Regions from separate parts of the Streptomyces sp. NPDC049577 genome, predicted to be linked through region 2. Evidence: predicted binding sites of a transcription regulator. Region 2 holds the regulator's gene; each other region holds the start of a gene.
What was found. The regulator HrcA, encoded in region 2, represses chaperone genes, less so after heat shock. The targets are predictions, from matches to a motif close to TTNGCACTCNGNNNNNCNGAGTGCNAA.
Positions count from the first base shown of each region.

Region 1: groL (chaperonin GroEL) is a predicted target of HrcA. The motif match lies at 3,537-3,563, and genes of this name have one in related genera.
Region 3: groES (co-chaperone GroES) is a predicted target of HrcA. The motif match lies at 4,304-4,330, and genes of this name have one in related genera.

Region 1 is NZ_JBFAPH010000054.1:10,941-20,703, forward strand. Features, by position in the region: gene AB0K09_RS09615 (serine/threonine-protein kinase) at 1-1,663, opposite strand, end outside; gene groL (chaperonin GroEL) at 1,786-3,408, opposite strand; gene AB0K09_RS09625 (cold-shock protein) at 3,761-3,964, opposite strand; gene AB0K09_RS09630 (MoaD/ThiS family protein) at 4,390-4,665, opposite strand; gene thrC (threonine synthase) at 4,722-6,002, opposite strand; SAM riboswitch class I at 6,020-6,162, opposite strand; gene AB0K09_RS09640 (glucosyl-3-phosphoglycerate synthase) at 6,305-7,264, shown strand; gene AB0K09_RS09645 (trehalose-6-phosphate synthase) at 7,318-8,805, shown strand; gene AB0K09_RS09650 (hypothetical protein) at 8,931-9,632, shown strand; gene otsB (trehalose-phosphatase) at 9,692-9,763, opposite strand, start outside.
Region 2 is NZ_JBFAPH010000106.1:670-10,432, forward strand. Features, by position in the region: partial or broken gene AB0K09_RS14475 (coproporphyrinogen-III oxidase family protein) at 1-429, shown strand, start outside; gene AB0K09_RS14480 (DUF3097 domain-containing protein) at 510-1,349, opposite strand; gene AB0K09_RS14485 (MBL fold metallo-hydrolase) at 1,383-2,144, opposite strand; gene hrcA (heat-inducible transcriptional repressor HrcA) at 2,352-3,368, shown strand; gene dnaJ (molecular chaperone DnaJ) at 3,369-4,508, shown strand; gene AB0K09_RS14500 (nitronate monooxygenase) at 4,703-5,782, shown strand; gene AB0K09_RS14505 (16S rRNA (uracil(1498)-N(3))-methyltransferase) at 5,779-6,528, shown strand; gene AB0K09_RS14510 (hypothetical protein) at 6,810-7,787, shown strand; gene AB0K09_RS14515 (class I SAM-dependent methyltransferase) at 7,875-8,507, shown strand; gene AB0K09_RS14520 (ABC transporter ATP-binding protein) at 8,707-9,459, shown strand; gene AB0K09_RS14525 (FtsX-like permease family protein) at 9,483-9,763, shown strand, end outside.
Region 3 is NZ_JBFAPH010000030.1:7,488-17,250, reverse strand. Features, by position in the region: gene AB0K09_RS06475 (LysE family translocator) at 1-321, opposite strand, end outside; gene AB0K09_RS06470 (class I SAM-dependent methyltransferase) at 419-1,606, opposite strand; gene AB0K09_RS06465 (flavoprotein) at 1,661-2,191, shown strand; gene AB0K09_RS06460 (transglycosylase SLT domain-containing protein) at 2,510-3,253, shown strand; gene AB0K09_RS06455 (polysaccharide deacetylase family protein) at 3,397-4,209, shown strand; gene groES (co-chaperone GroES) at 4,477-4,785, shown strand; gene groL (chaperonin GroEL) at 4,880-6,508, shown strand; gene AB0K09_RS06440 (ester cyclase) at 6,620-7,330, opposite strand; gene AB0K09_RS06435 (SDR family oxidoreductase) at 7,439-8,212, opposite strand; gene AB0K09_RS06430 (LysR family transcriptional regulator) at 8,328-9,272, shown strand; gene AB0K09_RS06425 (WhiB family transcriptional regulator) at 9,352-9,669, opposite strand.

The DNA.
Region 1 (9,763 bases), on a different contig from region 2:
TCAGGTTGTCGTTGGACATCCAGCCCGCGGTCTTCGTGCCCTCCACGCGGACGTAGGTCCACGTGTGGCCGTACGCGTTCACGACGGAGCAGTGGTACCAGAGCTTCGTCCCGGTCTTGGCCAGGGTCACCGACGGGCAGCTCTCGTACGGGCCCGTCTGGAGGTGGTAGCTGCCCGACAGGTAGCCGTACGTGCCCGGGTGCGGGTCCTGGTGGCTCCAGCCGGTGCAACTCTTCGACACGGCGCTGGGCTTGGCCGACGCGGACGGGGACGCGTGCGGGGTGGCGCTGGGCCTGGCGGCCGGTGTCCGGCTCGGGTGCTGCGACGGGGTGGCGGACGGCTTGCCGCGGGCGCTCCGGGACGGGGATGCCTTGCCGGCGGAGGAGGTGCTCACCGCCGGGGCCGCGTTCGCCACGTTCGTGCTGCCGTTGCCGTCCATCAAGGCGTACGTGACGCCGCCGCCCGCGAGCACGGCGGCGGCCGCCGCCGCGATGACGACACGGCCGCGGCCGCGCGAACGGCCGGGAGCCGGATCCGGGGCCGGAACGCCGGGCGGCGGCCCGTAGCCGGTGGGCGGTGGCTGCGGGAACGGGTGCGGAGACGGGTGCGGGAACGGCTGCGCGGCAGGCTGCGGGAAGGATGGCGGCGACGGCTGCGGGAACGGCTGCGCGGCAGGCTGCGGGAAGGATGGCGGCGACGGCTGCGGGAACGGCTGCGGCGCCGCCTGCGGCAGTGGTGCCGCGCCGAACCCCGGTGGTGGGAGCGGCGACACCGCGGCGGTGGGCGCCGGCGCGGGGTCCGGGGTCCCGCCCGCGGCCACCTCCTCCAGCATCCGCCGCGCCTGCTCCGCGCTCGGCCGGTGCTCCGGTTCCTTCGCCATCAGTGCCCGCAGCACCGGCGTGAGCGGGCCGGCGCGGCGCGGCTCCGGCAGGGGCTCGTTGACGATGGCCGTCATCGTGGACCACACCGAGGTGCGGCGGAACGGCGAGGCGCCCTCCACCGCCGCGTACAGCGTCATGCCCAGCGACCAGATGTCCGACGCCGGACCGGGCTCCCTGCCCTGCGCCCGCTCCGGCGGGAGGTAGTCGATGGAGCCGATGATCTGGCCGCTCTGGGTCAGCCTGGTCATGGCGTCCTCGTCGGACGCCTCCATGGTGGCGATGCCGAAGTCGGTCAGCACGACCCTGCCGCCGCGCTCCAGCAGCACGTTCGCCGGCTTGACGTCCCGGTGCAGGACGCCGGCCCGGTGCGCGGCGCCGAGCGCGTCCATCAGCTTGGCGCCGATGGCGGCGGCCTCGCGCGGCTCCAGGCTGCCGCGCTCCGCCAGCACGTCGTCGAGCGAGGGGCCGTCGACGAGTTCCATGACGATGACCGGCAGGCCCTGGTCCTCGGTCACGTCGTGCACGGTGACCACGCCGCCGTGCCGGATGCGGGCGGCGGCCTGCGCCTCCCGCTGCATCCGGGCCCGCAGGTCCGCGAGCTCCGGGCCGGAGGCGTCCGTGTAGACGCGGAGGATCTTGACGGCGACCTCGCGGCCCAGCAGCTCGTCCACCGCCCGGGCGACGACGCCCATGCCGCCGCGCCCGATCGGCGCGGTCACCCGGTAGCGCCCGCCGAGCACCTGTCCGACCAGCTCGTTGCCGCCCGCCTCCCCCGCTGTCACCGGCTCGCTCCGTTCGTGGTCGTCACCCTGGCGGCACCAGGGTAAACGCCGCCGGGGCGGCACCCCCTGGGAGAGGGGTGCCGCCCCGGCGATCAGGACGGTCGATCAACCGGTGAGGTCGATCAGAAGTCCATCTCACCGCCCGGCATGCCGCCCGGAGCGGCCGCGGCGGCCTTCTCCGGCTTGTCGGCGATGACGGCCTCGGTGGTCAGGAACAGCGCGGCGATGGACGCGGCGTTCTGCAGGGCGGAGCGGGTGACCTTCGCCGGGTCGATGATGCCCTCGGCGATCATGTCGACGTACTCGCCCGTGGCGGCGTTCAGACCGTGGCCGACGGCCAGGTTGCGCACCTTCTCCACGACGACGCCGCCCTCGAGACCACCGTTGACGGCGATCTGCTTCAGCGGGGCCTCCAGGGCCAGCTTGACGGCGTTGGCACCGGTGGCCTCGTCGCCCTCGAGCTCCAGCTTCTCGAACACCTGGGAGGCCTGGAGCAGGGCCACGCCACCACCGGCGACGATGCCCTCCTCGACGGCCGCCTTCGCGTTGCGGACGGCGTCCTCGATGCGGTGCTTGCGCTCCTTGAGCTCGACCTCGGTCGCGGCACCGGCCTTGATGACGGCCACGCCGCCGGCCAGCTTCGCCAGGCGCTCCTGCAGCTTCTCGCGGTCGTAGTCGGAGTCGCTGTTCTCGATCTCGGCGCGGATCTGGTTGACGCGGCCCTGGACCTGGTCGCTGTCACCGGCACCGTCGACGATGGTCGTCTCGTCCTTGGTGATGACGACCTTGCGGGCGCGGCCGAGCAGGTCGAGACCGGCGTTCTCCAGCTTGAGGCCGACCTCCTCGGAGATGACCGTGCCACCGGTGAGGATGGCGATGTCGCCGAGCATGGCCTTGCGGCGGTCGCCGAAGCCCGGGGCCTTGACGGCGACGGACTTGAAGGTGCCACGGATCTTGTTGACGACCAGGGTCGACAGGGCCTCGCCCTCGACGTCCTCGGCGATGATCAGCAGCGGCTTGCCGGACTGCATGACCTTCTCGAGGAGCGGCAGCAGGTCCTTGACCGAGGAGACCTTGGAGTTGACGATCAGGATGTACGGGTCGTCGAGGGACGCCTCCATACGCTCCATGTCGGTGGCGAAGTACGCCGAGATGTAGCCCTTGTCGAAGCGCATACCCTCGGTGAGCTCCAGCTCCAGACCGAAGGTCTGGGACTCCTCGACGGTGATGACGCCTTCCTTGCCGACCTTGTCCATGGCCTCGGCGATGAGCTCGCCGATCTGGGTGTCGGCGGCGGAGATGGAGGCGGTGGAGGCGATCTGCTCCTTGGTCTCCACGTCCTTGGCCTGCTCGAGCAGCGCGCCGGAGACGGCCTCGACGGCCTTCTCGATGCCACGCTTCAGGGCCATCGGGTTGGCACCGGCGGCCACGTTGCGCAGACCCTCGCGGACCAGCGCCTGGGCGAGGACGGTCGCGGTCGTCGTGCCGTCACCGGCGACGTCGTCCGTCTTCTTCGCGACCTCCTTGACCAGCTCGGCGCCGATCTTCTCGTACGGGTCCTCGAGCTCGATCTCCTTGGCGATGGAGACACCATCGTTGGTGATCGTGGGGGCGCCCCACTTCTTCTCGAGGACGACGTTGCGACCCTTGGGGCCGAGGGTGACCTTGACGGCGTCGGCGAGCTGGTTCATCCCGCGCTCGAGACCGCGCCGTGCCTCCTCGTCGAACGCGATGATCTTGGCCATGTGAAGTGGTCCTCCCAGACGGGACGGGGTGAGATGCTCCGGACCGCGCTGGCGCCCGCGACGGACGGCCTGCGGACCAGGCGGTTCCTTGCCCCGCCGGGCCTGCGGACCTCACCGACGGTCCAAATCTGTCACTCTCGACCGGAGAGTGCTAACGCCAATAGTTAGCACTCGGCACCTGCGAGTGCAAGCGGGTCCCCCAATCCCTGCCCCCGTGCCGGACCACGCATGCGCGACACACGCGCGCGGCCGCGAGGGGCCGCCAAGGGCCGCGCGCACGCACGAGGGGCCCGCGCCTCCCGGCGCGGGCCCCTCGGCGAGCTTCAGTGAGCCGGTGGTCGATGCGCACCGGTCAGGCGGTCACCTTGACCATGTCCGCCTGCGGCCCCTTCTGGCCCTGCGAGATCTCGAACTCGACCCGCTGCCCCTCCTCGAGGGTGCGGTAGCCGTCCATCTGGATCGCGCTGTAGTGGACGAATACATCCGCACCACCGTCGACCGCGATGAAGCCGTACCCCTTCTCCGCGTTGAACCACTTGACGGTGCCCTGAGCCATGCCTAACTCCCCTATTACTGGCCCTTGCACAGGACCGCACTTCGCGGACCCGGGTCAGACCTCACCCCCGGACAGGACGGAGGTGTGCGCCGGAACGCGTCGACCGCGGCTGAATGTATCTGCACGGATGCCGTCTGCAACAGGTCAGTCGGACGAGAATTCCGGGCGCGGCCGATCGGAAAAAAGCACCGGTTCCCGGAGTTTTACGGGCAACTCGGACCGGGCAAAGGCCAACCAACCCGACAAATCGCGCACCTGTTTCCGGCACAACTTGACGGGTTCTCATATGCGTTCGGTGGTGACACCGGAGGGGGAACGCCCCAACTGTATCGCGCTCCAACAGCCGGAATCGCCCCGTCCGTTTTCCGGCCGGGGCGATTCGGGAATGTCCGCGGGAACCGCCCGTGAAAGGCGTTACCTGTGGTTCAGCCGCCGGCGACGGCGGGGATGATCGACACGCCGGCGCCGTCCGGCGTGGGCGCGGCGAGCCCGCCGCCGAAGCGGACGTCGTCGTCGTTCACGTAGACGTTGACGAAGCGGCGCAGCTTGCCGGCGTCGTCCAGGATGCGGGCGCCGATGCCGGGGTGGTTCGTCTCCAGGGAGGCGATCACATCGGCGAGGGTGGCGCCCTCGGCGGGCACCTCGGCCTTGCCGGCGGTGTAGGTGCGCAGGATCGTGGGGATGCGGACTGTGACGCTCATGGGGGTCTCCGGGGGTTCGGTGGTCGTCGGGTGCGGGCCGGCCGGCCGGGCCGGGCTCAGGCCAGGGAGCGGAACGCCTCGAGCGACGGCCGGATCGTCGCCGTGGGGCCGGAGGCCACCGCGTCCAGCGTCTTCAGGCCGTCGCCCGTGTTGAGGACGACCGTGGTCAGGGAGGGGTCGAGGACCCCGTCCTCGATCAGCTTGCGGGTGACGCCGACCGTCACCCCGCCCGCCGTCTCCGCGAAGATCCCCTCCGTGCGGGCGAGCAGCCGGATCGCGTCGACGATCTGCTCGTCCGTGACGTCCTCCACGGCTCCCCCGGTCCGCCGGGCGATGTCGAGGACGTACGGCCCGTCCGCCGGGTTGCCGATCGCGAGGGACTTCGCGATGGTGTCCGGCTTCACGGGGCGCACCACGTTGTGCCCCTCCTTGTACGCGCGGGAGACCGGCGAGCAGCCCTCCGCCTGGGCGCCGAAGATCCGGTAGGGGCGGTCCTCGACCAGGCCCAGGGCGATCAGCTCCCGCAGCCCCTTGTCGATCTTCGTGAGCTGGGAGCCGGAGGCGATCGGGACGACGATCTGGTCCGGCAGCCGCCAGCCGAGCTGTTCGCAGATCTCGTAGGCGAGCGTCTTGGAGCCCTCGCCGTAGTAGGGGCGCAGGTTGACGTTGACGAAGCCCCAGCCCTCGCCGAGCGGGTCGCCGATGAGCTCGGAGCAGAAGCGGTTGACGTCGTCGTAGGTGCCCTCGATGGCGATGAGGTCCCCGCCGTAGACGGCGGCCGTGACGACCTTGCCCGCCTCCAGGTCGTGCGGGATGAAGACGCAGGAGCGCAGGCCCGCGCGGGCGGCGGCGGCGCCGACCGCGCCGGCGAGGTTGCCGGTGGAGGAGCAGGAGAGGGTGGTGAAGCCGAAGGCGCGGGCGGCCTCGACGGCGATGGCGACGACGCGGTCCTTGAAGGAGTGCGTGGGGTTGCCGGAGTCGTCCTTGACGTAGAGACCGCCGGTCACGCCCAGCTCGCGGGCGAGGTTGCCGGCCTCGACGAGCCGGGTGAGGCCCGGGCCGAGGTTCGGCTTCTCCGCGACGTCGGCGGGGACGGGCAGCAGCGGCGCGTAGCGCCAGATGTTCGCCGGGCCGGCCTCGATGCGGCGCCGCAGCGCCTCCGGGTCGCCGGCGGGGAGCTCGTAGGCGACCTCCAGCGGGCCGAAGCAGGAGGCGCAGGCGAAGACCGGGCCGAGCCCGAAGCGCTCACCGCACTCGCGGCAGGACAGCGCGACGGCGGGGCCGAAGGAGGGAACGGGGGAGGTGACGGTACGGCTTTCAACGGCTTGGACAGCCATGGAGGCGAGGCCCTTTCTCCTCATCTTCCTCGCGGCGCACCTCGCCGCGAGACGGAATTGGCACCTTCCCCGCCGGGAGCCTCGCCGGGTGACCGGGAGATCGGCTGGAGGGTTGCCGGGGCTTCAACGGGCCGTGTCCCTCTGCCCCTCTGGATGAGCGGTATGGCCGGGTCGGGGACCCGGCGTTTGTGCGCACGACGACCCCGGCATGCGGGGGGCGTCCGCGTTGTTCAAGACTGTAACCGACGAAACCGGCCCGGAAGAGGGGTCGTCCGAAGCGCGAGATGCGAGGAGCGGTACACGTGCTGGAAGAGGTGGAGCGCTGGTTGGAACGGCGGTCCTGGGTCGCGGCCGACCGTCCGCTCGACCGGCTCCTCGCCGCCAAGGCCGCGACGGGCACCACGGTCAGCGTCGTGCTGCCGGCGCTGAACGAGGAGGCGACGGTCGGCGCGATCGTGGCCACCGTCCGGCGCGAGCTGATGTCCGAGGCCGTGCCGCTGGTGGACGAGCTGGTGGTGCTGGACTCGGGTTCCACCGACCGTACGGGTGAGGAGGCCGCGGCCGCCGGGGCGCGGGTCGTGCACCGGGACGAGGTGCTGCCGCGGCTGCCGGCGCTGCCCGGCAAGGGCGAGGTGCTGTGGCGGTCGCTGCTCGCGACGACCGGCGACGTCGTCTGCTTCGTCGACGCGGACCTCCGCGAGTTCTCCCCGGCCTTCGTCTCCGGCATCGTCGGCCCGCTGCTGACCGATCCGGACGTGCACTTCGTCAAGGCGATGTACGACCGCCCGCTGGGCACGGCCGCGGGGCCGGTGCCGGCGCAGGGCGGCCGGGTGACGGAGCTGGTGGCCCGCCCGCTGCTGAATCTGCACTGGCCGCAACTGGCCGGTTTCGTCCAGCCCTTGGGCGGCGAGTACGCGGCCCGGCGCTCGCTGCTGGAGCGGCTGCCGTTCCCCGTGGGGTACGGGGTGGAGCTGGGCCTGCTGGTGGACGCGCTGCACACGGTGGGGCTGGACGGGCTCGCCCAGGTGGACGTCGGCGTCCGTCTCCACCGCCACCAGGACGACCGGGCGCTCGGCCGCATGGCCGCCGCGATCTACCGCACCGCGCAGCTGCGGCTGGCCCGGGGCCATCTGGTGCGGCCGGCCCTCACCCAGTTCGAACGCGCGCCGGAGGGGTTCGTTCCGCGGACGTATCCCGTGGACACGGAGGAACGCCCGCCGATGGCCGGCATCCCGGAGTACGCACGGCGACGCGCCGCCTGAACGTCCCCTTGGGCGTACGTTTGAGCGGTTCCCTCCCGGGCAAGGCTGGCGGCATGGTCGCTGAGCATGTGCAATCCGCCCCGATCGTCGTCGCGTCGAACCGGGGCCCCGTCTCCTACCGGCTGGGCGCGGACGGCTCGCTGCTGGCCGGGCGCGGCGGGGGCGGGCTGGTGTCCGGGCTCAGCGCGATCGGCCACGAATCCGGCGCGGTGTGGGTGTGCGCGGCGCTCGGCGAGGGCGACCGGGAGGCCTCCCGCCGGGCGGAGGAGTCCGGCCGAAGACTGGACCCCGCCGACACCGGGGGCCACGCCGTACGGATGCTGGACATCCCGGCGGAGACCTTCGCGGCCGCGTACAACGGGATCGCCAACTCGGTGCTGTGGTTCGTCCACCATCTGCTCTACCAGACGCCCCTGGAACCGGCCTTCGACTCCGCCTTCCGGACGCAGTGGGCCGCCTACGAGGCGTACAACACGGCCTTCGCGGACGCGATCGCCGAGGAGGCGGCCGAGGGCGCGTGCGTGCTCGTCCAGGACTACCACCTCACGCTGGTGCCCGGTCTGCTCCGGGCGCGCCGCCCGGATCTGCGGATCGGCCACTTCTCGCACACGCCGTGGGCTCCGCCGGACTACTACCGGCTGCTGCCGGACGACGTCGCCGAGCAGGTGCTGCGCGGGATCCTCGGCGGCGACCGGGCCGGCTTCCTCACCCGGCGCTGGGCCGACGCGTTCGCCGCGTGCTGCGAGAGCGTCCTGGGCGCGGAGGTACTCCGGGAGGGGCCCGGGGCCCCGGCGGTGCGCTTCGAGGGGCGGACCACCCGGCTCGGCGTGCACGGCCTCGGCGCCGACGCGGAATTCCTGCGCGAGCGCGCCCACCAGCCGGACGTCGAGCAGCGCATGGCCGCCCTGCGGCAGCAGATCGGCCCCGACCGGAAGGTCATCGTCCGCGTCGACCGGACGGAGCTGTCGAAGAACATCGTCCGCGGTCTGCGCGCCTACCGGCGCCTGCTGGAGGACCACCCGGAGTGGCACGGCCGGGTCGTGCACGTCGCCTTCGCCTACCCCTCGCGGCAGGACCTCGCGGTCTACCGCGCGTACACCGCCGAGGTGGAGCGGGTGGCCGGCGAGATCAACGAGGCCTTCGGGAAGCCCGGCTGGCAGCCGGTCGCCCTCCACGTCAAGGACGACTTCGCCCGCTCCCTCGCGGCGTACCGGCTCGCGGACGTGGCGCTGGTCAACCCCATCCGCGACGGCATGAACCTGGTCGCGAAAGAAGTCCCCGTGGTCTCCGACCACGGCTGCGCCCTCGTCCTCTCCCGCGAGGCGGGCGCGGCGGCGGAGCTGGGCGAGGACGCGCTCCTGGTCAACCCGTACGACATCGAGGCCACGTCCCGGGCCCTGGACGAGGCCCTCCGCCTCGACCGGACGGACCGCGAGGCCCGCACGAAACGACTGGCCGCGGCGGCGACGGCCCTCCCCCCGGCCCGCTGGTTCACGGACCAGCTGACCGCACTCCAGCGGGGCCAGGAGCGCACGGGCTGAGACCGGGATGGGGGGCGGGTGGCGGTGTGCGCCCGCGTGGGCGCCGTGTTCGGGAGACGCGCTGTAAGCGGAACCGCTTCCTGGGCCTTGCAACCCCACCGGCCCCCGGCGGGTAGCCATCCCGCATGTCGATTGTCGTGCGCCGCGCCGCCGCAGCAGTGGCCGTCAGTGGTGTCATCGCGCTTTCCGCGACCGCCTGTTCGTCCGGGTCATCCGGTTCGTCCGGCACGGAGGAGAAGGCCGCCGGGACGTCCGGCGCCCCTCCCGGAGGGATACCCGTGGGGCCCGGACCGCGGTCCCCGTACACCGTGCAGAAGCAGCCCGAACCGGGCAGCTGTCACTACCGGTACACCTCCGCGAAGGAGCCGCTGCCGGACCCGAAGTGTTCGCCGGGGGCGACGAACCCGAAGGTCACGCAGGACACCATCAAGTCCACCATCTGCTGCAGCGGATACACCTCCGACATCCGGCCGTCCACGAACATCACCAGCCGCGAGAAGACCGCCAACGCCGCCTCCTACGGCTACAAGGGCAACCTGCGGGACGCGGAGTACGACCATCTCATCAGCCTGCAGCTCGGCGGCGACCCGAACGATCCGCGCAATCTGTGGGTGCAGCCGCCGTCCCCGGGGCACAAGCCGGGGGCCGGGCCGAACAATCCGAAGGACGTCGTCGAGAACAAGCTGAAGGCCGCGATCTGCGCCGGCAAGACGCAGCTGGCCAAGGCGCAGCAGGCCATCGCGCGGGACTGGACGACGGCCCTGTCCGTGCTCGGCATCCAGGCGACGGGCACGCCCCGCGAGACGAGCGACGCCGACGACGGATAGCCGGGCAGACGGGCAATCGGGCAGCCGGGCAGCCGGGCAGCCGGGCAGACGGGTGGCCGTCAGGCGAGACGGTCCGCCAGCCCGGTCAGGAGGCCGGCGACACCGGACGGGCCGTCGACGACGAGGTCCGC
Region 2 (9,763 bases):
TACGGCTGGTACGAGGTCTCCAACTGGGCCACCACCCCCGCCGGCCGCTGCCGCCACAACGAGCTCTACTGGCGCGGCGCGGACTGGTGGGGCGCGGGGCCGGGCGCGCACTCCCACGTCGGCGGCGTGCGCTGGTGGAACGTCAAGCACCCGGGCGCCTACGCGCAGGCCCTCACGGAGGGGCGTTCGCCGGGGGCGGGTCGCGAGGTGCTTGCCGCGGAGGACCGCCGGGTGGAGCGCATCCTGCTGGAACTGAGGCTGGTGGAGGGCTGCCCCCTCTCCCTCCTGAAGCCGGCCGGCGCCGCCGCGGCGCAGCGAGCCCTCTCGGAGGGCCTCCTGGACCCCGACTCCTACGCGCGGGGCCGCGCGGCCCTGACCCTGCGGGGCCGGCTCCTGGCTGACGCGGTGGTGCGGGACCTGGTCGACTGAGCGGGGCGGACTCGGCCCGTCCGGCGTTCGAGGACCGGGGGGTCGGGGGCTGGGCCCCCGAAGAACCGGGAAGGGGCGGGTCAGGGGCAGGAATCGCTTGACGCGGTCACGAAGTCGATGAGCTCCTCGACCCTCCCGAGGAGCGCCGGCTCCAGGTCCTTGTAGCTCCGCACCGACCCCAGGATCCGCGCCCACGCGCGCCCCGTGTGGTCCGGCCACCCCAGCGCCCGGCACACCCCTCGTTTCCAGTCCTCGCCCCGCGGCACCCGGGGCCACCCCGGAATCCCCACCGACGCCGGCTTCACGGCCTCCCACACGTCGATGTACGGGTGCCCGACGACGAGCACGTGCTCGTCCGTGACGGACGCCGCGATGCGCGACTCCTTCGAGCCCGGGACCAGGTGGTCCACCAGCACGCCCAGCCGCGCGTCCGGCCCGGGGCCGAAGGCCCGGACGATCTCCGGGAGGTCGTCGACGCCCTCCAGGTACTCCACGACCACACCCTCGATGCGCAGGTCGTCGCCCCAGACCCGTTCGACGAGCTCCGCGTCGTGCCGCCCCTCGACGTAGATGCGGCCCGCCCGCGCGACCCGGGCGCGGGCGCCGGGGACAGCCAGCGAGCCGGACGCCGTACGGGCCGGTCCCGCAGGGACCCCGGCCGAGGGCCGTACGAGCGTGACGACCCTCCCCTCCAGCAGGAAGCCCCGCGGCTCCATCGGGAAGGCGCGGCACTTGCCGAAGCGGTCCTCCAGCGTGACCACCGGCCCCTGCGCCGTCTTCTCGCACCGCACGACCGCCCCGCAGAAGCCGGTCGTGACCTCCTCCACCACCAGGTCGAGCTCGGCCGCGACCTCGGGAACCGGCTGCGTCCGCTTCCACGGCGGGGTCAGATCAGGGTCGTACTGTCGGCTGCTCCGCATGCGCGCCATTGTGGATCATGATCGCGGCGCCGGTCACGACGCCCCGAAGCGCTCCGCCAACGCGTCACGCTGCCTCCGCACGAACTCCGCATCCACCACGGCCCCGTGCCCGGGCACGTACAGCGCGTCCTCGCCGCCCAGCGACAGCAGCCGGTCCAGGGCCGCTGGCCAGGCGTGCGGGAGGGCGTCCGGACCGGCCTGCGGTTCGCCGGACTCCTCGACGAGGTCACCGCAGAAGACGACGGCGGGCCCGTCGCCGCCGGGCACCAGCACCGCGAGGTCGTACGCGGTGTGCCCGGGGCCCACGTTGGCGAGCAGCACGCGCCGGCCGCCGCCCAGGTCCACGGCGACCTCGCCGGAGACCGTGTGCTGCGGGCGTACGAGCAGATCGACGGCCTCCGCCGCCTCCTCCGCGTCAACCCCGTGCCGTACCGCGTCCCACCGCACCTCGTCGCGCTCGCGCGCCAGCATGTCGTCGAGTCCGACGGCCCCGTACACCTGCACGCCCGAGAAGGCGGCGGTCCCCAGGATGTGATCGAAATGGGGGTGGGTGAGTGCGATATGCGTCACTGCGTGGCTGCCCGTCTCCACCGGTTCGCGCCCGAAGAGCGCGGTCACCTCGCAGCGGATCTCCACGCCCTCCCGCAGTGAGGAGCCGGTGTCCACGACCATCAGGCCCGTCCCGCCCGCGATCGCGCCGACCGTGGCGTCCCAGCCCGGCAGCCTGCGGCGGGCGACGCCCGGCGCCAGCCGCTCCCAGCCGTGAGCACCCTCACGTACCCCGTCGTGTTCCATGGGGCAGACGCTAGCCGGAGAGGAGTACCGTTGCCCGGCCGGACGGCGGTCCGGACCGCCCGTGACGAGGACGGCCCTTGCCCTCGTCGTGGTGACCGGCCGTACACTGGCAACGGGTTCTGGCACTCGTGACCACTGAGTGCCAAAGGAAGAGGTCCTGGAGAACCCCGTACGACTGCTGGACCCGCTGGACTGGAGGTGCGCGCGATGCTGAGCGAACGCAGGCTCGAGGTGTTGCGCGCCATCGTCCAGGACTACGTGGGCACCGAGGAGCCGGTCGGCTCCAAGGCCCTCACCGAGCGGCACAAGCTCGGCGTCTCCCCGGCCACCGTGCGCAACGACATGGCCGCCCTGGAGGACGAGGGCTTCATCGCCCAGCCGCACACCAGCGCCGGCCGCATCCCGACCGACAAGGGCTACCGCCTCTTCGTCGACAAGCTGGCCGACGTCAAGCCGCTGTCGATCGCCGAGCGGCGCGCCATCCAGAACTTCCTGGACGGCGCGGTCGACCTGGACGACGTCGTGGCGCGCACCGTCCGGCTGCTGGCGCAGCTGACCCGGCAGGTCGCGGTCGTGCAGTACCCGTCGCTGACGCGTTCGACCGTGCGCCATGTGGAGCTGCTGTTGCTCTCCCCGTCCCGCATCATGCTCGTGCTCATCACGGACACGGGCCGGGTCGAGCAGCGCATGGTCGACTGCCCCGCGCCGGTCAGCGAGCAGTCGCTGGCCGACCTGCGGGCCCGGCTCAACAGCCGGGTCGTCGGCCGCCGCTTCACGGATGTGCCGCGACTGGTGCAGGACCTCCCGGAATCCTTCGAGCAGGACGACCGCGGAACCGTTTCCACCGTGCTGGCGACCCTCCTGGAGACGCTGGTCGAGGAGACGGAGGAGCGGCTGATGATCGGCGGCACCGCCAATCTCACCCGATTCGGGCATGACTTCCCGCTGACGATCCGGCCCGTGCTGGAAGCGTTGGAGGAGCACGTCGTCCTGCTCAAGCTGCTCGGCGAGACCAGGGACCCCGGCATGACCGTGCGCATCGGTCATGAGAACGCCCACGAGGGTCTGAACTCCACATCGGTCGTCGCCGTCGGCTACGGTTCGGGCGACGAGGCAGTCGCCAAACTCGGCGTGGTCGGACCGACCCGCATGGACTACCCCGGAACGATGGGAGCGGTACGCGCAGTGGCACGTTACGTCGGACAGATCCTGGCGGAGTCGTAAGTGGCGACGGACTACTACGCGGTCCTGGGTGTACGGCGTGACGCCTCGCAGGACGAGATCAAGAAGGCCTTCCGCCGTCTCGCGCGCGAGCTGCACCCGGATGTGAACCCGGACCCGAAGACGCAGGAGCGGTTCAAGGAGATCAACGCCGCCTACGAGGTGCTCTCCGACCCGCAGAAGAAGCAGGTCTACGACCTCGGCGGGGACCCGCTGTCCGCCTCGGGCGGCGCGGGTGCGGGCGCCGGCGGCTTCGGCGCCGGCTTCGGCAACTTCTCCGACATCATGGACGCGTTCTTCGGCCAGGCCGCCCAGCGCGGCCCGCGCTCGCGCACGCGGCGCGGCCAGGACGCCATGATCCGTATCGAGGTCGACCTCAACGAGGCCGCCTTCGGCACGACCAAGGAGATCCAGGTCGACACCGCCGTCGTCTGCGGCACCTGCAGCGGCGAGGGCGCGGCCCCCGGCACGTCCGCCCAGACGTGTGACATGTGCCGTGGCCGCGGCGAGGTCTCCCAGGTCACCCGGTCCTTCCTGGGCCAGGTCATGACCTCCCGCCCCTGCCCGCAGTGCCAGGGCTTCGGCACGGTCGTGCCCACCCCGTGCCCGGAGTGCGCCGGCGACGGCCGGGTCCGCTCCCGCCGCACCCTCACCGTCAAGATCCCCGCCGGTGTCGACAACGGCACCCGCATCCAGCTCGCCGGCGAGGGCGAGGTCGGTCCCGGCGGCGGCCCGGCCGGCGATCTGTACGTGGAGATCCACGAAAAGCCGCACCCGGTCTTCCAGCGCCGCGGCGACGACCTGCACTGCACGGTCAGCATCCCCATGACCGCGGCCGCGCTGGGCACGAAGGTGCCGCTGGAGACGCTCGACGGCGTCGAGGAGATCGACATCCGCCCGGGCACCCAGTCCGGCCAGTCCATCCCGCTCCACCAGCGCGGCGTCACCCACCTGCGCGGCGGCGGCCGGGGCGACCTCGTCGTCCACGTCGAGGTCACCACCCCGACCAAGCTCGACCCGCAGCAGGAGGAACTCCTGCGCCAGCTCGCGAAGATGCGCGGCGAGGAGCGCCCGCTGGGCGAGTTCAAGCCGGGCCAGCAGGGGCTGTTCTCGCGACTCAAGGACGCGTTCAACGGACGGTAGGCGCGCGGCCGGGGGTTCGGGGGTTGTCCCCCGGGCGGGCACAGTGAGCCGGGCCAGCAGGGCTTGTTCTCGCGGCTGAAGGACGCGTTCAACGGGCGCTGAGCGATTCGCTGTGACGGACGGGCCGGTGCACACCGGCCCGTCCGGCGTTCATGGGGGCCGAGCCCCCGGGGGAAACGTGACACGATGTGCTCATGGCCTTCGAGTTCCCGCACCCGATCGTGCAGGCCCCCATGGCCGGCGGTGCCTCGACCCCGTCCCTCGCCGCGGCCGTCTCCGACGCCGGAGGCCTCGGTTTCCTCGCCGCCGGCTACAAGACCCCGGCCGCCATGTACGAGGAGATCAAGCAGCTCCGCGCCCGTACCGCCCGCCCCTTCGGCGTCAACCTGTTCATGCCGCAGCCCCCGGCCGCCGACCCGGCCGCCGTCGAGGTGTACGCCGAGCAGCTGGCCGGCGAGGCCACCTGGTACGAGACCCCGCTGGGCGACTGGGACCGCAGTGCCGACGACGCGTACGACGCCAAGCTGGCGATCCTCCTCGACGACCCCGTCCCGGTCGTCTCGTTCACCTTCGGCTGCCCCTCGCCCGCGGACCTCGACGCGCTCGCCCGTGCCGGTACGTTCACGGTCGTCACCGTGACCTCGGCCGACGAGGCGCTCGCCGCCCATGAGGCCGGCGCGCACGCCCTGTGTGTCCAGGGCGTGGAGGCCGGCGGCCACCAGGGCACCCACCACGACGACCCGCACGCCGACGGCGCGGGTGCGGGCCTCGGGCTGCTCGCGCTCCTCGCCCAGGTCCGGGAGAGCGTGCCGCTGCCGCTCATGGCCGCCGGCGGGCTGATGCGCGGCGCCGACATCGCCGCCGTCCTCGCGGCCGGCGCCCGCGCCGCCCAGCTCGGCACGGCCTTCCTGCCCTGCCCCGAGTCCGGCGCCCACCCCCTGCACAAACAGGCCCTGACCGACCCGCTGTTCGTCCGCACCGAGCTGACCCGGGCCTTCTCCGGCCGCCCGGCCCGCGGTCTGGTGAACCGGTTCATCCGCGAGCACGGCCCGTACGCCCCCGCCGCGTACCCGCAGGTCCACTATCTGACCGCGGGCCTGCGCAAGGCGGCCGCGGCGGCCGGGGACCCGCAGGCGATGAACCTGTGGGCGGGGCAGGGCCACCGGCTGGCCCGGACGCTGCCGGCGGCAGAACTGGTCGGCACGCTGGTCGCCGAACTGGCGGCCGCGCAGGCGGCGTCGACGCGATCCATCCGAGAGAGTGAGCCTTCATGACAGCGCCGGTCTTCGTGGTCGAAGAGGACGCCCTCACCGGCGTCTTCCCCGGCACGGTCTTCTCCCTCGACGGCCCCGAGGGCCGTCACGCCGTCTCCGTGCGCCGGCTGCGCGTCGGCGAGGAGATCGTCCTCACGGACGGCGCCGGCACCGGCGCGTACGGCACGGTGGCCGCCGTCGAGGGCAAGGACCGCCTCGACGTATCCGTCACCACCGTCCGTTCCGAGCCGGAGCCGCAGCCGCGCATCACGGTCGTACAGGCCCTGCCCAAGGGCGACCGCGGCGAACTCGCCGTCGAGACCATGACGGAGACGGGCGTCGACGCGGTCGTCCCCTGGGCGGCCTCGCGCTGCGTCACCCAGTGGAAGGGCGAGCGCGGCCTGAAGTCCCTCGGCAAGTGGCGCTCGACGGCCCGCGAGGCCGGCAAGCAGTCGCGCCGCCTCCGCTTCCCCTCCGTGGCCGACCTCATGACGACGCGACAGGTGGCCGAGCTCCTCGCCGGGGCGGACTTCGCCGCCGTCCTCCACGAGGAGGGCAGCACCCCGCTCGCCACGGCCCAGCTGCCGCCCGCCGGTGACATCGTCCTCGTCGTCGGCCCCGAGGGTGGCGTCTCGCCCGAGGAACTCGCCGTCTTCGCGGAGGCGGGTGCGGGCCCGTACCGCCTGGGCGCGAGCGTGCTCCGCACGTCCACGGCCGGCACGGCGGCCACGGCCCTGCTCCTGGGGCGCTCGGGGCGCTGGGACTGACGGCACGGCAGCGCAGCTGCGTGCGCAGGACTACGAGCGCGTGACTCGGTGACGTTCTCGCAGGTGGACATGGAACGGGCTCTGCGACGGCCGGCGCCGGGCACCGTGGTACGGCGAGGCGCGCCGCGCCTTCGGCATCTCCAGCCAGCCGACCCTGCCTGGGTGGCTTTCCGGTTGCGGTAGGTCCGGGACGTCCCGGTGGAGGCGTACGGCCCCCCGGCGTCCCAGACCTACCGCAAGCGTGCCGGAACCGCGGGGGTCCGGCCGTCGTCGTGCACATCATGATCGACACGACCGACCTCACCCCCGCCCCGGACCAGCTCGCCGACGCCTGGCGGCGCATCGCCAGGAACTCCCCGGCACAGCAGGCGGACCCGCTCGTCATGCAGTGCGCGAGCGGCCTCGCCGCCGACCCGGGCGGGAAGCACGCCCACGTGTGGGTGGCGGGGCTGGTCGCCCTGTCGGGCTATCTGGCCTGGCGCCCGGAGCGGGCGGCCGAGGAGGCGGCCCTCGCCGCCCTGCGCGCCGCGGCGAAGGAACTGGGCGGACGCCCGTGCGAGCACGAGGAGCACCCGTACGAGGCCCAGGTGGGGTTGCTGGAGGACGACATCTGGACGTTCGACACCGGGCTGCTGACCACGGCTGACGAGCAGGTGCTGTGCCCGGTCAACGTGGCGGGGTGGGCCCGGGTCGCGGTGGACGTGATCGCCCCCTTCACGGTGCGCCGCATACCGGTGGGGGCGCCGGAGCACCACCGCAGTTACATCAGGACCCTCTCGGGCATCGTGAACGACTACCCCTACTGCGACCCGCACGAGGTGCTCACCGACGAGGCCGAGGACCACCCGTACCTTCCCACCCGTGGCGAGCTGGCCGGCTACCTCGTCACCATGAACGCCACGTGCTGGTACGCGACCTCGGAGAGGATCACGGACCGCGGGGTGCTGGACGCGATGATCGAGGGGATCGAGAAGGCCGTTTCCCTGCTGGACGACCGCCCCTGCACCCACGCCCCCGGCGAGCACCCCGACACCGGCGACCCGGACTGGACGAACCAGGTCGGCTACCTGCTGCGCAGCCCCGGCGGCCGGGCCGAGATCTCGGAGTACGACGGCTGGGACGAGAAGGACGAGGAGGGCGAGGCGGACCAGGAGTACGAGCCGCTGGACGCGTGGGTCTGCCCGGAGTTCCTGCACGACCTGGCGGAGAAGACGCTCGTGGAGCTCAAGAGCGGGCTGGCCGCGTACGAGACGGCCTAGCGCGGGGGTGATGCGCTGGCAAACGGCGGACCGGCGCGACGGCGGCCGGCCCACGGCCGCCGTCGTGTCCGGCTAGGGTCCTCGCTCGTGACCGAAGCCTCCTCGCACCTGAGTGCGACAGCATACGCCTACGACGCCCTGGCGGACCGGTACGCCGCCTTCGCCCGCAACGCGCTCGACCCGCTTCCGCTGGACCGCGCGGTGCTCGCGGCGTTCGCCGAGTACGCGCGGGCCGGCGATGCCGGGCCCGTCGCCGAGCTGGGGTGCGGTCCCGGGCAGGTGACCGCGCTCCTGCGGGACCTCGGGCTGGACGTCCTCGGCGTCGACCTGTCCCCGGCGCTGATCGACATCGCTCGCGCGACCTACCCGGACCTGCGGTTCGAGGTCGGTTCCATGGACGCCCTGGACCTGGCCGACGGCGAGCTGGGCGGCATCGTGTCCTGGTACTCGGTCATCCACACCCCACCGCGGTACGTGCCGTCGTACTTGGCCGAATTCCGGCGGGTGCTCGCGCCCGGCGGCCCTCTCCTGCTGGCCTTCTTCGAGTCGGAGGGCGAGCCGGTCACGCCGTTCGACCACAAGGTGACGACGGCCTACCGCTGGCCGGTCGAGGAGCTCGCGACGCTGGCCGGCGAGGCCGGGTTCGTCGAGGTCGGCCGGATGCTGCGCGAGCCGTGCGAGGGGGAACGGTACCGCCGGGGGCACCTGATCATGCGCTGAGCCGAGGCGCGTGAGATCTTCCGCCGCCATGGCGGCGAGCCACCGTGGCGAGCCACCGCGGCGAGGCTCCGGAGGCATCCACGGTCACCGCGACCGACGCGTTCGCCGCGATCCCCCGGCAAGGGGTTCGGTTTCCCGCACCCCCGGTCCGGGGGCCCGCACGATCGATCGCCGGGCGCCGTCCGCCGAGGATGAACGCATGGCTGAGACAGCGACGGACACCGGGACGGCAACCGCCGCCCGGGCGGAGAACCTGCATCGTGAGTACGGGCGTGGCAGTGCCGCCGTGCGGGCGTTGCGCGGGGTGTCGGTGGCCCTCGCGCCCGGGACGTTCACGGCGGTGATGGGCCCGTCGGGCTCCGGCAAGACCACCCTGCTGCACTGTCTGGCGGGGATGGACCGGCCCACCCGGGGCTCCGTCTGGTGGGGCGGTACGGAGGTGTCCCGGCTGCCCGAGCGGCGGCTGGCGGAGCTGCGGCGCAGCCGGGTCGGGTTCGTGTTCCAGGCGTTCAACCTGATGCCGGCGATGACGGTCGCGCAGAACGTCGAGCTCCCCGGCCGGCTGGCCGGCGAGCGGCCCGACCGGGGCCGGGTGCTGGACGCGCTCGCCCGGGTGGGACTGGCCGGGCGCGAGCGGCACCGGCCCGGGCAGCTGTCCGGCGGTCAGCAGCAGCGCGTGGCGATCGCCCGGGCGCTGGTCTCCCGCCCCGAGGTGCTGTTCGCCGACGAGCCGACCGGCGCGCTCGACCGGGCCACCGGCCACGAGATCCTCGCCCTGCTGCGCGCCGGTGTGGACCGGGACGGCCGGACCTGTGTGATGGTGACCCACGACCCGGTCGCCGCCGGGTACGCGGACCGGGTGCTGCTGCTCGCCGACGGCGTGGTGGTGGACGAGCTCGACCGGCCCACCGCCGCCCAGGTCGGCGAACGCCTGAGCAGGCTGGGCGGGTGAGCGCGATGACTTCGATGACCTCGATCGCCTCGATCGCCCTCGGGCAGCTGCGCCGGCGTCCGGCCGCCTTCGCCGGCCTGGCGGTCGCGCTCTTCCTCGCCATCGCCACCGTGACGCTGTTCGGCTCGCTCTTCGCCGCCGATGCCACCACGCCCGCGGCCGTCCGGAAGGCGGCCGCCGGGCCCGGACTGGCGGTGATCGCCGGGGCGTTCGGTGAGATCGCCGTGCTGGTCGCGTTCTTCGTCGTGGTCAACGCGCTGGGCTTCGCCCTGCGCCGGCAGCACCGCGAACTGGCCCTGTTGCG
Region 3 (9,763 bases), on a different contig from region 2:
CGGCGGCAGCGGCTGCGGGGCGAAGACGGACGTACCGCCCGGCCGCAGCGTGCACCACGCCAGCCACCCCAGGTACGCCGCTCCTGCCAGCTTGAGGGCCGTGTAGACCGCCGGCACCGTGGCGAAGAGCGTGGCGATGCCGACCGTCGCTGCCAGCAGGTAGCAGAGGAAGCCGGTGGCCACGCCGAGCAGCGAGATCAGCCCCGCCCGCCGTCCCTGGGTCACGGATCTCGACACCAGGTAGATCATGTTCGGTCCGGGGGAGAGCACCATCCCCAGCGCCACGATCGCGATGCCCGTCAATGCCTGCGCGCTGATCATGGAAAGAGCATCGGCCGCCCGACCGTGCAGGACCAGCGCGCGTTTCTTCATCCGAGGATGAAGCAACGCTGAAACGACTTGCCGGCCCCTTCGCCCTCTAGGCCCGCGCCCCCGCCGGCTGCCCCAGCAGCATTGCCGGGGCTCCCGCGACCCGGGTCAGGATGATCACGCAGGAGTGCGGCCCCGAGAGCTTGAGCTTCTTGCGGAGATCCTCCGGCTCGATCGCCGAGCCACGCTTCTTGATGACCGCCACGCCGATGCCGCGCTCGCGCACCAGCGCCTTCAGCTTCTTGAGGTTGAAGGGGAGCACGTCCGTGATCTCGTAGGCCGTCGCGTACCGGGTCGCGGCCAGGCGGTCGGACGTCACGTACGCGATCGTCTCGTCGATCAGACCGCCCTCGACCTCGCGCGCCACCTCCGCGACCAGGTGCGCGCGGATCACCGCGCCGTCCGGCTCGTACAGATAGCGGCCGACCGGGCGGACCCGCGGGTCGGGCAGGGTGCCGCCGGTGAGCGTGGCACCGGACGGGAGGAGGGTCGCGCGGTGGGCGCCGGGCTCGGTGCCGAACCACAGCACCGCCTCCTTCACATCACCCCCGTCCGAGATCCACTCCGCCTCCGCGTCCTCGGGGATCGCCTCGTGCGGAACACCAGGAGCGATCTTCAGGGCGGCGTGCGGGGCGCGCCGGGCCGCCTCGACGGCCCAGGAGAGCGGCGGGGAGTACGCCTCGGGGTCGAAGATCCGGCCCCGGCCGCCCCGCCGCGCCGGGTCGACGAAGACGGCGTCGTACCCCGCCGTGTCGACCTCCGTCACATCGGCGCAACGCACCTCGATGAGCTCGGCGAGTCCCAGCGCGGCCGCGTTGGCCCGGGCGACCTCGCACGTCAGCGGGTCACGGTCCACGGCCAGAACCGACACGCCGGCGCGCGCCAGCGCGATCGCGTCGCCACCGATGCCACAGCACAGGTCCGCCAGGCTGCGGACGCCGAGCGCGGCCAGGCGGGCGGCCCGGTGCGCGGCGACGGTCGCCCGGGTGGCCTGTTCGACGCCGTTGGGCGTGAAGAACATACGGAACGCGTCCTCCGCCCCGAACTTCGCCACCGCCCGCTGCCGCAGCCGCGCCTGCCCGAGGGCGGCGGAGACCAGCTCGGCCGGGTGCTCGCGGCGCAGCCGGGTGGCGGTGGCCAGCTCCTGGGAGGGGTCGTGGTCGCGCAGACCGTCGAGGAGCGCGCGGCCCTCGTCGGAGAGCAGAGCGGTGAAGGCATCGGCGGAGGGGTTCGGCACGTGTCTCATTCTGACCCGCTTGCGGCCGCACCCCGCACACGGTGGACTGCGGACATGACCGCCAACCGTGATCACCGCGTCCTGTACCTGGTCTGCTGCGCGGCCCCGCCCGCCCTGCGGATCACCACCGGCATCCACGCGGCCCAGGCGGCCGGCTGGGACGTCTGCCTGATCCTCACCCCCTACGCGCACCGCTGGCTGGAGGACGACGTCACCACGCTCCACGAGCTGACCGGTCACCCGGTGCGGCACCAGTACAAGCTGCCCCAGGAGCCCGACGTGCTGCCGCCGCCGGACGCGGTCCTGGTCGCGCCCGCCACGTTCAACACGCTCAACAAATGGGCGGCCGGCACGGCCGACACCCTGGCCCTCGGGCTGATCACGGAGGCGATCGGGCTGGGCCTGCCGATCGTCGCCCTCCCGCACATCAACGCGGCCCAGGCCGCGCACCCGGCGCTCGACCGCAGCGTCGCCACCCTGCGCGGGGCAGGCGTGACCGTACTCCTCGGCGAGGGCGGCCACGACCCGCACGCGCCGCAGCAGGGCACCTTTCCGTGGCAGGAGGCGATCGGCGCCCTGGCCTGAGGCCGGAATTCGCCGACCATTCGCATGCGCTCAATGGCAGGGCGTGAGGAGGAATGCGGCCGGGTGTGAGGCGGGGCATAGGGCGTGGGTCACATACGCCCTCGGCTAGTGATAAGCGGCGCGCGTTTTTGGCGGTTTTAGGGCATTCGTCCTGGGGTTTTCTACGTTGTGAGGTCGTAGGTCACAGTCTTGTCGGGGGTTTTGGGCGCCGCTAACAATGGCTGAGTCGCACGGCGCCGTCGACCGAGAAACGGCGCTTTTTCTTGCGCCAGGTACGGCCACTGCGACGTTCGCGATTGGAAGAGGTTCAGCTCAGTTATGCGCTCCACCCACTCCGGTTATACCCGTCTGACCAAGGCCCACAAGATCTCCGCCACCGGTATCGCTGCCGCGTCGATCGCGGCGGCCGCGTTCGCCGCCGTTTCGGCCGGCACGGCCTCTGCTGCGGAGACGCGTCCGGTGAAGACCGTTGCCTGGAATGCCGAGTCGTTCGGTGCGACGCAGCAGGACGAGCTGACCCGGGCCGTCGCGGACGCCGCCGCGCAGGGCAAGACCGAGGCTGCTGCCGTGAAGAAGGCCGCCGCGGACGCCGACGCGAAGAAGAAGGCCGACGCCGATGCTGCCGCGAAGGCGAAGGCGGACAAGGAGCGCGTGGTCAAGGCTGCCGCTTCCCGTTCGGAGGCCCGCAAGCCGGTCAAGGCCGCTCCCGCCAAGCCCGCCGCTCCGGCGCCGAAGGCCTATGGCGACAATCTGGAGGGCTGGATCGCCCAGGCGCTGGACATCATGCACGCCAAGGGCATCCCGGGTTCCTACGACGGCGTCAAGCGCAACATCATGCGTGAGTCGACGGGTAACCCGAAGGCGATCAACGACTGGGACGTCAACGCGGTGAACGGTGTGCCGTCGAAGGGTCTGCTGCAGATCATCGACCCGACGTTCAAGGCGTATCACGTCGAGGGCACCTCCTGGGACATCTGGGACCCGGTCGCCAACATCGTCGCGTCCTGCAACTACGCGGCCGACAAGTACGGCTCCATGGACAACGTCAACTCCGCCTACTGATCCGGCCGGAACGGCAACAAGACCGGAAACGGCAACCAGAGCGGCACCCCGAGCAGGGGTGCCGCTCTTCGCATACATGAACAAGAATCGGACGTGTGAGCCCGTCCATATCCAGCCGCTTCCGCGCTGTTCCCGTCGCCGCCATGCTGCTCGCCGCTCTGCTGACCGGGTGTTCGTCCGGTTCGGGCAAGCCTGCGAGGGCGGACAAGCCGGGGGCCGCGCACCCGGCGGCCCCCGCCGCCCCGCCCACCGCCGCTGCTCCGGACGCCGCCGCGTACCGCAAGTGGGGGCTCGCCGAGCCGCTCGCCGCGCCGCCGCCCCCGCCCGCCGCGAAGCTGACCGACAAGGTCAAGGAGGGCGGCACCCCGCCGGTCGTGCGGCGCGTGCAGACCAACGACAAGGTCGTCTTCGTGACGATCGACGACGGGGCCGAGAAGGACCCGGAGTTCCTGAAGATGGCGCGGGACCTGAAGCTGCCGTTCACGATGTTCCTGACGGACAGCGTCGCCCGGACGGGTCCGGGCTACGGCTACTTCGACCAGCTGCGCTCCCTCGGCAACGGGGTGCAGAACCACACCATCGACCACCCCAACCTGCGCACCCTCTCCGCCGACGCGCAGCGCCGCGAGATCTGCGGGCAGCAGGACGTCCTGGACAAGCGCTTCGGCAAGCGCCCGCCCCTCTTCCGGCCGCCGTACGGCAACTACAACGAGCAGACGCTCGTCGCGGCGGGCAGCTGCGGCGTACGGGCCGTGGTCCTGTGGGAAGCGACGATGCAGATCAACGACATGCGCTACGCCGAGGGCGACGGCCTGCGCCCGGGTGACATCATCCTGGCCCACTTCCGCGGGCCCGCAGAGCTCAAGGGCACGACGATGACCCGGATGATGGCGAACCTGATCCGCAGCGTTGAGCGCCAGGGCTTCACGGTGGCCCGCCTGGAGGACTACGTGTAGCCGAACCGGCCCGTCCGGGGGTCCGGGGGCGCGAGCCCCCGGTCAGGAGTACCCCGCACGGGAGCGGGGTAGCAAAGGCTCGCCGCACGGCGAATTGGCACTCCGCTTGACCGAGTGCTAACCGCGTCATAGTCTCGGCGCTGGCACTCTCCTACGGCGAGTGCCAAACACAGCGACGGGCAGGTCCGGCACCCGCGACGACGGATCGACCTGGTCGCCACCTCAGACAGTTAACCCCGTGAGATCTCCGAAGGGGGAGGTCGGATCGTGACGACCACCAGCTCCAAGGTTGCCATCAAGCCGCTCGAGGACCGCATCGTGGTCCAGCCGCTCGACGCCGAGCAGACCACGGCCTCTGGCCTGGTCATTCCGGACACCGCCAAGGAGAAGCCCCAGGAGGGCGTCGTCCTGGCCGTCGGTCCGGGCCGCTTCGAGGACGGCAACCGTCTGCCGCTCGACGTGAACGTCGGCGACGTCGTGCTCTACAGCAAGTACGGCGGCACCGAGGTGAAGTACAACAACGAGGAGTACCTCGTTCTCTCGGCCCGCGACGTCCTCGCGATCATCGAGAAGTAATTCACCCCAAAGCTGTTTGTTCCGCGCCCCTGGTTCCCGTGTCTGCTAGCCGGGCGCCGGGGGCGCGGTTCTTTTGAGAGGACCTGAGCAGACCATGGCGAAGACCCTGAAGTTCGACGAGGACGCCCGTCGCGCCCTCGAGCGCGGCGTCAACAAGCTGGCCGACACCGTCAAGGTGACCATCGGCCCCAAGGGCCGCAACGTCGTCATCGACAAGAAGTTCGGCGCGCCCACCATCACCAACGACGGTGTCACCATCGCGCGCGAGGTCGAGCTCGACGACGCGTACGAGAACCTGGGCGCCCAGCTCGTCAAGGAGGTGGCGACCAAGACCAACGACATCGCGGGTGACGGCACCACCACCGCCACCGTGCTGGCCCAGGCGCTGGTCCGCGAGGGTCTGCGCAACGTCGCCGCCGGCGCCTCCCCGGCCGCCCTGAAGAAGGGCATCGACGCCGCCGTCAAGGCGATCTCCGAGGAACTGCTGGCGAGCGCCCGCCCGATCGCCGACAAGGCCGACATCGCCGCCGTCGCCGCGCTGTCCGCGCAGGACAAGCAGGTCGGCGAGCTCATCGCCGAGGCGATGGACAAGGTCGGCAAGGACGGTGTCATCACCGTCGAGGAGTCCAACACCTTCGGCCTGGAGCTCGACTTCACCGAGGGCATGGCCTTCGACAAGGGCTACCTGTCGCCCTACATGGTCACCGACCAGGAGCGTATGGAGGCCGTCCTCGACGACCCGTACATCCTGATCCACCAGGGCAAGATCTCCGCGATCGCCGACCTGCTGCCGCTGCTCGAGAAGATCATCCAGGCGGGTGGCTCCAAGCCGCTGCTGATCATCGCCGAGGACGTCGAGGGCGAGGCCCTCTCCACGCTGGTCGTCAACAAGATCCGCGGCACGTTCAACGCCGTGGCTGTCAAGGCCCCCGGCTTCGGTGACCGCCGCAAGGCGATGCTCGGCGACATGGCCGCCCTCACCGGCGCCACCGTCATCGCCGAGGAGGTCGGCCTCAAGCTCGACCAGGCCGGTCTGGACGTGCTGGGCTCCGCCCGCCGTGTGACCGTCACCAAGGACGACACCACCATCGTCGACGGCGGCGGCAACGCCGACGACGTCCAGGGCCGCGTCGCCCAGATCAAGGCCGAGATCGAGACCACCGACTCGGACTGGGACCGCGAGAAGCTCCAGGAGCGCCTCGCCAAGCTCGCCGGTGGCGTGTGCGTCATCCGCGTGGGCGCGGCCACCGAGGTCGAGCTCAAGGAGAAGAAGCACCGCCTGGAGGACGCCATCTCCGCGACCCGCGCCGCGGTCGAGGAGGGCATCGTCTCCGGTGGCGGTTCCGCGCTCGTCCACGCCGCCAAGGTGCTGGAGAGCGGCCTGGGCAAGGTCGGTGACGAGGCCACCGGTGTCGCCGTCGTCCGCCGCGCCGTCGTCGAGCCGCTGCGCTGGATCGCCGAGAACGCCGGCCTCGAGGGCTACGTCATCACCTCGAAGGTCGCCGAGCTGGAGAAGGGCCACGGCTTCAACGCCGCGACCGGCGAGTACGGCGACCTGGTGAAGGCCGGCGTCATCGACCCGGTCAAGGTCACCCGCTCCGCCCTGGAGAACGCCGCCTCCATCGCCTCCCTGCTGCTCACGACCGAGACCCTGGTCGTCGAGAAGAAGGAAGAGGAGGCCGCCGAGGCCGGTCACGGCCACGGCCACGGTCACGCGCACTGACGCGAGCCGTCCACGGCACTTGACGCCCGGGCCCGGTCACCCCGCGAGGGGGACCGGGCCCGGTCCCGTATCCGGCCGCGCCCCGGCTTACACCTCGGCCTGCACCGCGGCCTACACCTCGGCCTGCGCCTCGACCGCGCCCAACTGCCGCAGCAGGCCGAGCATGTCGTAGGTCCACCAGCCCTCGCGGATCCGGCCGTCCTCCAGCCGGAACGTCGTGAAGCCGTCCATCGCGGCCTGCCGGCCCGTGGGCGCGAGGCCCCTGAAGTCGCCCCGGTGGGTGCCGCGCCAGGTCCAGCGGACGACGACTTCGTCCCCCTCGGCCACCAGGCTGTGCAGGTCGAAGCGGAACTCGAAGGCGTTCCGCCAGCCGGCGACGGTCTCCCGGAAGGCCTCCCGGTCGTCCGCCGGCTCCTCCCAGGCGCCGAGGTCGTGCTCCCGGTAGTCCTCGGCGAAGAGCTCGTCGATCAGACCGAGGTCGCCGCCGACGGCCACCTCGTCGTAGAAGCGCCGGGCGGTGGCCTTGTTCAGCTGCTCGTCGCGGACCACGTCGAGATCGGTGAAGTTCGGCATGCCGTCGCAGAGCGCGACGATCTCCTCGAAGATCCGGTTGGTCTCCGGGAGGTTCGAGTTCTTCATCGCGTCCTCGTAGGACGGGAACTCGATGAGCTCGATGAAGTGATCGCCGTCGGAGCGGTCCCGGCCGACGAGCGAGTGGGTGGCGGTGCGCTTCCCCTCCGTCGCGGCGACCCACTCGTCCATGAGCCGGTTCATGTCGTCGTACCTGCTGGTCCTGCAGTCGATGAGCTGTACGAAGGTCATGACGCCTCCCGGGGGGTACGGCCGGGTGATACGTCCAGGTTAGCCCTGGGATGTCCCGGCTTCCCGTCGCCCGGGAGCGCTCCTGCCCCGCGGCGGCCGCCGCCCCCGTCAGTTCGGCCCGTACTTGCGGCCCGTCGTCGCGCTCGCCCGCGAGACCGCCCGGCGCGGGGCCAGCTTCATCAGGCCGGTCAGCGCCTTGTAGCGCGGGTCCGGGACGGAGAGCGACCTGCCGCGCGCCAGGTCCTTCAGCGCCGCGTCGACCAGCCGGTCGGCGTCCAGCCACAGCCAGCCGGGGACGTTGTCGGTGCCCATCCCGGCCCGCTGGTGGAACTCCGTGCGCACGAAACCGGGGCACAGCGCCATCAGCCGCACCCCGCTGCCCGCCAGGTCCCGCGCGGCGCCCTGGGTGAACTGCACGACCCACGCCTTGCTCGCCCCGTAGGTGCCGCGCGGCACGAAGGCGGCCACCGACGCCACGTTGATCACCCCGCCGCGCCGGCGCTCCCGCATCCCGGCGGACGCCGCCGAGGTCAGCCGCAGCACCGCCTCGCAGTGCACCTTGAGCATCCGCAGCTCGTCCGCCATCGGCACCTCGAGGTAGCGGCCCTTGTGGCCGAAGCCGGCGTTGTTGACCAGCAGATCCACCGGGTGCTTGCGGTCCGCGAGCCGTGCCTCGACGGCCTCGATGCCCTCGTCCTCCGCGAGATCGGCGCGGAGCACCTCGACCTCCACGCCATGGCGGTCGTGGAGCTCGGTCGCCTGCTCGCTCAGCCGCTTCTCGTCGCGGGCCACCAGCACCAGGTTCTTTCCGTCGGCCGCCAGCCGCCGCGCGAAGGCCGCGCCGATGCCGGCCGTCGCTCCCGTGATCAGTGCAGTCGTCATACGGGAACGTTAGTGCTCGGCGGCCCCCCGTGAAGACCATCCCGGCCCCTCCCCACCCCCCGGTGGCAGCTTGGGGCTTCCCTTTTCACCCCAAGCTTCGCTTATGCTCGGCCGTATGATCGAGGCTCGTCATCTCAGGGTGCTCCGCGCCGTGGCCGCGACCGGCTCGTTCTCGGCGGCGGCGCGGGAGTTGGGGTGCACCCAGCCCGCCGTCAGCCAGCAGATGAAGGCCCTGGAGCAGTCCACCGGCACGCCGCTGCTGGTGCGCACGGGCCGCGAAATGCGGCTGACCCAGGCCGGCGAGGCGCTGGTGCGGCATGCCGCGGGGATCCTGGCCGGGCTGACGGCCGCCGAGGAGGAGATCGCGGCGATCGCCGGGCTGCGCGCCGGGCGGGTGCGCCTGGTCTCCTTCCCCAGCGCCAGCTCGACGCTGGTGCCGAGCGCGCTCGCGGAGATGCGGGCCGCCCACCCGGGGACCCGGGTCTCGCTCGTGGAGGCCGAGCCGCCGCGCTCGGTGGAGATGCTGCGCGAGGGAGAGTGCGAGATCGCGCTGGCCTTCCGCTACCCCGACGTGCGCGACACCGGGCCGGGCACCCCCGAGGTCGGGGCCCTGCCCGGGCCCGAGGGCCCCTGGGGCCGGGACGACCTGGTGGTGCGCCCGCTGCTGACGGATCGTCTGATCGGTGTGGTGCCGGAGGGGCACCCACTGGCCGGTGCCGAGCGGATCGGGATAGCGGAGCTGGCGGACGACCCGTGGATCGCCGGGTGCCCGCGCTGCCGGCGGCATCTGGTGGAGATCTGCGAGAGCGCGGGGTTCACGCCCCGGATCGACTTCGCGACGGACGACTACCCGGCGGTGTTCGGCCTGGTCGGCGCGGGGCTCGGGGTCGCGGTGATGCCGGAGCTGGCGCTGGAGACGGTGCGCCCGAAGGGGACGCGGACCGTGGCGGTCGAGCCGGTGGTGCAGCGCGAGGTCGTGGCGCTCACGCTGCCGGACCTGGCGCGGGTGCCGGCCGTGGCCGCGATGCTGGACCAGCTGACGGCGGCCGCGCGGCAGTAGCCCGTCGCGGCAGTAGAACGTCGCGGCGGTAGCCCGTCACGGCAGTAGAACGTTTCTGCAAGCTGCCGGGCGTGCCCGGCTACGCGCCGACCGGGCCGGACGACGCCGTGATGGAGCGGTGCCGGGCGCGTCCCATCAGCTCTTCGCGCTCGTCCTCGGTGAGGCCGCCCCACACGCCGTAGGGCTCCCGTACGGCCAGCGCGTGCGCCGCGCACTCCGCGCGCACCGGACAGCGCATGCACACCTCTTTCGCGGAGGCCTCGCGGGCGCTGCGGGCGGCTCCGCGTTCCCCCTCGGGATGGAAGAAGAGCGAGCTGTCGACCCCGCGGCACGCCGCCAGGAGCTGCCAGTCCCAGAGGTCGGCGTTGGGACCGGGAAGGCGGGAGAAATCTGCCATTGCATGTCCCCTCGAAGCGTGCTCGAAGCGGGCGGTTTGGCCGTGATGAAAATATGACTCATTGCGAATCTAGCCACACATGGCAGCAGATGGG